Glaciimonas sp. CA11.2: one gene and its partner. The main gene of each other region encodes a partner of the protein of the gene in region 2 in a complex. Links are inferred from orthologs where the notes say so. Each region holds a gene or a part of one and is shown on either strand. Other genes may lie near its edges.

What was found.
Region 1: the proteins of RGU75_RS16535 (region 2) and dnaN are in contact, whole or in part, in a cryo-EM structure (PDB 8GIZ), measured with the Escherichia coli proteins. The link is inferred for Glaciimonas sp. CA11.2 from one-to-one orthologs.

Annotation. Positions count from the first base shown.
Region 1 is NZ_JAVIWL010000001.1:1,781,327-1,785,192, forward strand. What follows is about bases 1-2,858. They hold dnaN (DNA polymerase III subunit beta), read left to right. Parts: upstream 1-805; coding sequence 806-1,912; downstream 1,913-2,858. Other genes in these bases: dnaA (chromosomal replication initiator protein DnaA), read left to right, coding at 1-439; gyrB (DNA topoisomerase (ATP-hydrolyzing) subunit B), read left to right, coding at 2,142-2,858. Also shown: more of gyrB, read left to right, coding at 2,859-3,866. UniProt on the Escherichia coli protein: Confers DNA tethering and processivity to DNA polymerases and other proteins. Acts as a clamp, forming a ring around DNA (a reaction catalyzed by the clamp-loading complex) which diffuses in an ATP-independent manner freely and bidirectionally along dsDNA.
Region 2 is NZ_JAVIWL010000001.1:3,814,059-3,818,458, reverse strand. Bases 1,530-4,375 are described here. They hold RGU75_RS16535 (DNA polymerase III subunit delta'), read right to left. Parts: upstream 3,552-4,375; coding sequence 2,508-3,551; downstream 1,530-2,507. Other genes in these bases: tmk (dTMP kinase), read right to left, coding at 3,655-4,263; RGU75_RS16540 (PilZ domain-containing protein), read right to left, coding at 1,910-2,287; RGU75_RS16545 (N-acetyltransferase family protein), read right to left, coding at 1,530-1,907. Outside these bases: RGU75_RS16555 (ankyrin repeat domain-containing protein), read right to left, coding at 1-366; RGU75_RS16550 (TatD family hydrolase), read right to left, coding at 359-1,153; more of RGU75_RS16545, read right to left, coding at 1,368-1,529. UniProt on the Escherichia coli protein: Part of the beta sliding clamp loading complex, which hydrolyzes ATP to load the beta clamp onto primed DNA to form the DNA replication pre-initiation complex.

The DNA of each region.
Region 1 (3,866 bases), 2.0 Mb from region 2 along the record:
TTTTTTTGTTGCAAAACATCTGCGCTCAAACGTCCGTGAACTAGAGGGAGCGCTGCGCAAGATTTTGGCGTACTCACGTTTTCATGGCAAAGACATCACCATTGACATCGTCAAAGACGCGTTGAAAGACTTGCTTTCCGTACAAAATCGCCAAATTTCTGTCGAAAATATTCAAAAGACGGTCGCGGATTTCTTTAACATCAAGGTCGCCGACATGTATTCCAAAAAGCGCCCTGCGAACATTGCGCGGCCACGTCAGATTGCAATGTATCTGGCAAAAGAGCTTACGCAAAAAAGTTTGCCAGAAATTGGCGAACTTTTCGGTGGCCGGGATCACACCACTGTATTGCACGCCGTACGCAAAATCGCCGGCGACCGGACCAAAAATCCCGAATGCAACCACGAACTGCACGTTTTAGAGCAAACCTTAAAAGGTTAGGGCTACGAATAATGATGCAGTTGGCGAGTTATCCACATTTGTGCCTTTCAGCCTGTGGATAACCTGGAGATTAGTGATGGTAGAGTCCGCGCAAGTGTGGTTTTTTTACAGTGCGAAATACTGCTCCAATCTCATTGAAAAAATGCAAAAGTGCGATTTTAAATCGATAAGTGTGGGTGAATTTCCTGTCGGAAACGTAAAATAGCACCATAAACCGGATGATAATGTACAAGTCTCCGATACTTTTCTTATTGATGTCATTCATAAGTAGTCGAAGTAAGTTACATTGTTAGGTTGGTTCAAGGCCACTCAGAATGGTTAAAATGAAGCGATATTTGTTGAATTTTAGATAATAAGGATATAGCTATGCAATTGGTCAAAACTAACCGAGATACTCTTCTCCGGCCACTGCAGATCGTGAGTGGTATTGTCGAGCGTCGGCACACATTGCCGATTCTGGCCAATATCCTCATTCGCAAGGACGGCGAAAAAGTCTCTTTTCTGTCTACTGACATTGAAGTGCAAATTACGACCAATGCAAATGTTGGCACTGGCTCAGAAGTTGTCGCAACGACTGTTGCTGCACGTAAACTTCTCGATATTCTGCGCGCATTGCCGGAGTCCGGTGAAGTCTCGCTGACACTGAGCAATAAGCGGATGACAGTGCAATCCGGCAAGTCCCGATTTGCATTGCAAACGTTGGCAGCTGAAGAGTTTCCGACCGTCGCCCAAGCTGAGCATTACAACGCCACCGTCACGTTGCCGCAAAAGACCTTGAAGCATCTCTTCAACATGGTCCATTTTTCGATGGCGCAGCAAGATATTCGGTATTACCTCAACGGTTTACTATTGGTGCTGGATGGCAATAATGTCATCGCTGTCGCCACCGACGGTCACCGTCTGGCGTTTTGCCAGGTCGCGACAGAGCAAGAGTTTGCCCGTCAGGAAGTCATCATTCCACGCAAAACCATCATTGAGTTGCAACGCCTGCTGGACGAAACCGATGAGCCGGTTCAGTTGGAAATCGCCAACAATCAGGTCAAATTATCGTTCGCTGACATTGAGTTGATCTCGAAACTGGTTGAAGGTAAATTTCCTGACTACACCCGCGTGGTGCCAAAAGGTTATAAGAACGATTTCACCATCGGCCGCGATCGTCTGCTGCGCTCGTTGCAACGCGCTGCAATTATGACCAGCGACAAGTTCAAGGGCGTGCGTTGGGTTGTCACACCAGGCAGTCTCAAAATCAGCTCAACCAATGCCGATCAGGAAGAGGCGATTGAAGAGCTAGAAATCGACTACGGCGGAGACAGTGTGGACATTGGTTTCAATGTCACGTATTTGCTCGACGTATTGAACAATTTGAAGGGCGAGAACGTTAATATTGCCCTCGGTGACGCTAATTCATCCGCGCTGATCACTGTCCCGGAAAATGTTGATTTTAAGTATGTCGTGATGCCAATGCGGATTTAGTGTCTGCAAAGGATATTGTGGCGTCGTGCCACTTAGCATTATGTGAAATGATGCGATATCGCGTCATATCACAAGTCGCATCGCAAGTTATATCGGGTCGCAAAAAATCGTCAAAGTAATGCCATCGTGACGTTGGGGCTTCGGCCCCTTTGCCACATTTAAGAAATCTGCACGTTGCGGATTTCCGCTTGGATTCACGTTTTTGTAGCAGTCTATTCAGAAGGTAGCCATGTCATCAATCCCACAAGACAACACCAATCAGCCGGTACCAGATACGTACGGCGCGTCCTCAATTCAGATCCTCGAAGGTCTGGAAGCAGTACGAAAACGTCCGGGGATGTACATCGGCGACACTTCAGACGGCACCGGCTTGCATCATCTGGTATTTGAGGTATTAGATAACTCGATTGATGAATCGTTAGCCGGTCATTGCACCGAAATCAACGTCACGATTCACTCTGATAATTCGATTTCCGTCACCGACAATGGTCGTGGCGTACCAACCGGCATCAAGTTTGACGACAAGCACGAGCCTAAGCGCAGCGCCGCAGAGATCGTCATGACCGAGTTACACGCGGGTGGCAAATTCGATCAGAACTCTTACAAAGTTTCTGGCGGTTTACATGGCGTGGGTGTCTCTTGCGTCAACGGTTTATCGAAGCTATTGAAGCTCACGATTCGTCGCGATGGCAAAGTGCATTACATGGAGTTTGTCCGTGGCGTCCCACAAGATCGTGAAATCGAAACCATCAATGGCATGATCGTATCGCCGATCAAAGTCATTGGCGACACCGACAAACGTGGCACCGAAGTTCACTTTTGGGCCGACGAAGAAATTTTCACGCACGTTGAATTTCACTATGAAATTCTAGCCAAGCGTATCCGCGAATTATCGTTCTTGAATAATGGCGTACGCATCAAGTTAACCGACCAACGTTCCGGTAAGGAAGAACTCTTTGCCTTCGAAGGTGGTACGCGTGGTTTTGTGGAATACATCAATAAAAACAAGAGCGTATTACATCCAACGATTTTTCAGGCAACCGGCGAAAAAGAGGGCGTAACAGTCGATGTTTCCATGCAATGGAACGACGCCTACAACGAGCAAGTCTTATGCTTCACCAATAACATTCCGCAACGCGATGGCGGAACCCATTTGACCGGATTACGCGCAGCAATGACGCGCGTGCTCAACAAGTATATCGAAGAACACGATTTCGCCAAACGCGCCAAAGTTGAAACCAGCGGCGACGATATGCGCGAAGGCTTAACTTGCGTCTTATCGGTCAAGGTGCCAGAGCCAAAATTCAGCTCGCAAACCAAAGATAAACTGGTCTCCAGCGAAGTCCGTTTGCCTGTAGAAGAAATCGTCGCCAGAACACTCAACGACTATTTGCAAGAAAAACCAAACGACGCCAAAATTATTTGCGGCAAAATTGTCGAAGCCGCTCGCGCGCGTGATGCTGCGCGTAAAGCGCGTGAACTGACACGTCGTAAAGGCGTCATGGACGGACTCGGCTTGTCATCCAAACTGGCCGATTGCCAGGAAAAAGATCCAGCACTCTGCGAACTTTATATCGTCGAGGGTGACTCAGCGGGCGGATCAGCCAAGCAAGGCCGCGACCGTAAATTTCAAGCGATTCTGCCATTGCGCGGTAAAGTCCTGAACGTCGAAAAAGCACGCTTCGAAAAAATGCTTTCGTCTGAACAGATCACCACCCTGATCGCCACCTTAGGCACGAGTATCGGACCAGACGAATTCAACGCCGACAAACTGCGTTATCACCGCATCATTATCATGACCGATGCGGACGTCGATGGCGCCCACATCCGTACCTTGCTGCTGACATTGTTCTATCGGCAAATGCCACAACTGGTCGAGCGCGGTCACATCTACATCGCGCAACCGCCGTTGTACAAGGTCAAGCACGGCAAAGACGAACGTTATCTGAAAGAT
Region 2 (4,400 bases):
AACATTTCCCTTATACGACGCCACCATAAGGGCAGTATCACCATTGTGCGCACGTGCGTTAAGGTTAATTCCGCGTGCATTTAGTAATATATTGAACGACCTCATTGCATCTTCACGTATTGCCAACATCAAACCGGTCTCACCGCGTTTGCTCTCAACAATATTGGGATCCAGTCCGGTCGCAAGCAATTTGGGTAGACGACGATAATCATCCATCTGGACCAACTTGAAGAATTCGTCCGAGTTGGCAGCTTTGCTTACCATCGGAAACGCGCCCAACATGATTGCCAGTATTCCGCCACTGGCGCTCGACAAAAAGCGACGACGCGTGGCCGTTGCATTGACGGTTTCAACAAATTTAAGCATGGGCGATCTCTTGAGGCAGTTTGAATAACGTAAAGAAGTTATCTGTGGTTTGCTGGGCAACCTGGGCCACGGGCAAACCCTTCAGGTTGGCCAGATATTCTGCTACATGCACCACTAATCCGGGCTCGTTCATCCTGCCACGATACGGCACAGGAGCGAGATACGGCGAGTCGGTCTCAATTAAGGTACGTTCCAACGGGACCTCCAAAGCAACGGCTTGCAGGTCTTTTGCGCTCTTAAAAGTAACGATGCCGGAAAACGAAATATAAAATCCCATTTCAATTGCCGCTTCAGCCACCGCCAATGACTCGGTAAAGCAATGCATGACGCCGCCAGCGCCACCGGCATTCGTACCCGCGCCCTCTTCACGCATAATTTTTATCGTATCTTCCGATGCAGCGCGTGTGTGGATAATCAATGGCTTTCCGGTTGCTCGGGAGGCGCGTATATGACGACGAAAACGTTCACGCTGCCATTCAAGATCACCTTTAAGCCGAAAATAATCCAGACCGGTCTCACCAATAGCGATGATTTTTGGATGATCGGAAAGTCTGACCAAGTCATCCACCGTCGGTTCTGGCGTATCTTCGTAGTCGGGATGAACACCCACTGAGGCGTAGATATGCGGGTAAGTTTTTGCCAATTTCAGAACCTGCGGAAAATCAGGCAAATCGACAGAGACGCACAGCGCGTGCGTCACCTTGTTTTCTGCCATCTTAGCCAATATTTCTGGCATTTTCGCAGCAAGCTCGGGAAAATTGATATGACAGTGAGAGTCGATGTACATGATATAAGTAGATTAAAAACAGGGCAAATCGGAGTAGAAAATCATCTGAACAACGAAAACAGATGAAACACGACAGGAGGCTGCGGATAGACATGCTGCACATTATTACTGGACGTGGAATCGATTTGTATCGATTTATCTAACGAGTTGGCAATCCCGCGATCAAGCAAAACAAATGGATAGTACAAATAGCGCTCGCACAACCAGCATAAATTTATGCGACGCGCTTGCCTAATATTACTAAATCGCGCTCAATGCCATCAAGCGTTGCCACCCTTGGCATGTTGGCCCAGCGCTCGAACCCAAATACTTCAAATAATTTCAAACTTGGCGCGTTGTGACCGAAGACAAAACCCAGCAAAGTGTGAACCCCAGCTTGCGGTGCATAAGTAAGAGCCTGCTCCATCAGATAACGGCCAATCCCTTTGCCACGCGCGACTTCATGTATGTAGATCGAAATTTCAGCAGTTCCAGCGTAGGCGGGACGACCGTAAAAATCAGAATACGACAACCATCCAACGATGGCAGGCGAGGCGGCATCATCAACCGATTGATCGACGGATTGATCAAGTTCCTGCTCAACAACCCATAACGGACGCAAAGTTGCGTTGTGGTGATCGAACCAGGCTTGACGCGATTCAACCGAAACCGGCTCTGTATCGGCCGTCACCTCACGCGAGGCGACGGTACTGTTGTAGATTGCAACTATGGCGGTGAGATCCTGTTGCGTGGCGATTCTGTGATGATATTTCATATTTATAAAGTGTGAGTAGGTCGGCTGGAACTCAGTGCGGAGCCAAGAATTTCTTCAATGCGAGTACGTAATCTATGTCCACCATCATCATCTGGAAAGTGAACGCCAATCCCCTGGGCCCGGTTATTATTTGCGCCGGATGGTGTAATCCAGGCGACTTTGCCAGCAATCGGATATTTTGCGGGGTCTTCCATCAAAGTGAGAATCAAATAAATCTCATCTCCAATAACATGCGCTTTGTTGGTCGGCACGAACACCCCACCAAAGGTTAAAAACGGCATATAAGCCGCGTATAAAGCCGATTTCTCCTTGATCGCCAGGGATAAAACCGAGGGTCTGGCTAACCTTACACCACCACCAACGATTGAATTTTCTGCCATGTGCTTTCCCTTTCGAATAATTAAAACCCGCAATTGCATGACGCATGTTTGCTGGCAATGTGACCCCCGATCGCAACATTGCGTTCACTTCACTTACTAGCGACATCGCACAAGTGGCATCAGCCTGACGTACCATCATACCGTCTTCATCAGTAAGTTCTCAATAAACCGCGTCGGAACAATCTGTCGATACTTCTGAAATTAATGCCGAGAACAAGATTCAGGCAAATATTTTTGCATAATCCAACAGCATATCTTCAATAAAAAGCCGCGCAGATAACGGATGCTCCGCAATCGCCCGTCGCTCGTTACAAGCCTTTAATCCACGCAACAAATCACCCGTTTGTGTCCTTGCGGCAAGGGTAACCAGAACCTTTTGATGGCGCGGATAATAGCGAACGGTGTTGGTCATTTTCAGCGAAAACAAATCATAGAGCCAGCGCTGCTGCCAACCGAGTAGTTCTACCACGGGCGTTTTCTGCAAGCGTTCCGCGCATTTCAGCGCCCCATCAATACCGGGCGCACTCAGATAAGCTAACAACTCGTTGATCAGTTCACGCCCTTCACTTTGTGACTGAATCTGTGCGGTCAACGGCGCGCCACCCTGCTCGGCTAGCCACATATCAGCATCAGCGACACCTTGTTGTTGTAACCAGAGAAGCGCCTCCTGACGTGAAGGAACCGGCATTGGAAATTTACGGCAGCGCGATAATATCGTCGGCAACAACCGATCCAGGCTATTCGAAATCAACAAAAATACAGTGTTCGGCGGTGGCTCTTCCAAGGTTTTTAAAAGGGCATTGGCGGCGGCGGCATTTAGCGCTTCTGCTGGATACAGCACCACTACCCGTTGCCCCTGACGATGCGTAGAAATATTCATGAATCCGGCCAACGCACGAATTTGATCAATCTTAATTTCTTTCGATGGCGCTTTAGTCGACTTTGCAGTTTTTTTGCTATCCCCTCCATCGTCGGCCCCGTCGCCGACATCGCGTGCATCCTCATCCTCCAAAGTTTCTGGCCGCACCCGACGATAATCAGGATGATTATGCTGAACAAACCAGCCACATGATGGACAAACGCCACAGGCGTGACCATCCGCTAGTGGCGCATCGCAAAATAACGACTGTGCAAATTGCTCGGCAAAAATGGTTTTACCAATTCCTTCAGCACCGTGAAACAAGATCGCGTGCGGCATGCGGGCGCGCATTGCTTGCAGCTGCTGCCAAGCATTACTTTGCCATGGGAATATCAAATTACTCATTAATTTAACAATCACTCAATCCATTAATTAATTACTTTGTTGGCAACTCGGCAAGTGTACGCCAACGCTAATACTAGACCACCGGTCCGGCAATCACGCCCCGTTACAAAGCCGCGATGATTTTTTCCAGGCCTCGCTGAATGTCAGCAATAGGTTGTGTCGAATCGATTACCCGGAAACGGGCAGGAAACTGCGCCGCTCGACGCAAATACTCCGCACGCGTATCGGCGAAAAATGTTGCCTTCTCCTGTTCAAACCGATCCAGATCACGCGTCGCATCCAAACGTGCCCGCGCCACTTCTAATGGCACGTCAAACAATAGCGTTAGATCCGGCTGCAAATGTGGATGTACCCATTGCTCTAAAACATCCAATTTATTCAGAGAAAGTTTTCTGCCGCCGCCCTGATAGGCAAACGTCGCATCGCTAAAACGGTCAGAAACGACCCAATCGCCGCGTGCCAATGCCGGCTCAATGACTTGCGCCAAATGCTCGCGGCGGGATGCAAACATCAGCATAGCCTCGGTTTCAAGATGCATTTTTTTATGCAAGACCAATTCACGCAATGCTTCGCCCAGTGCCGTTCCGCCGGGCTCACGGGTCGTAACTACGATCAGTCCACGACTGCGTAATAATTCAGTAACGTAGCCGATGTGCGTTGATTTCCCCGCCCCATCGATACCTTCAAAGGTAATAAATTTTGCAGATGTCATAGATCTCTGAACATTTCCGTAAGTAACTCTTTGTTTGTCATAGTGTAACCGACCAAATACGTGATAATGCAAGGCAATGTCCTGCAATGTCGATGAATACCATTGATTGCCCTTTGATTAACGCTGAATAGTAGCAA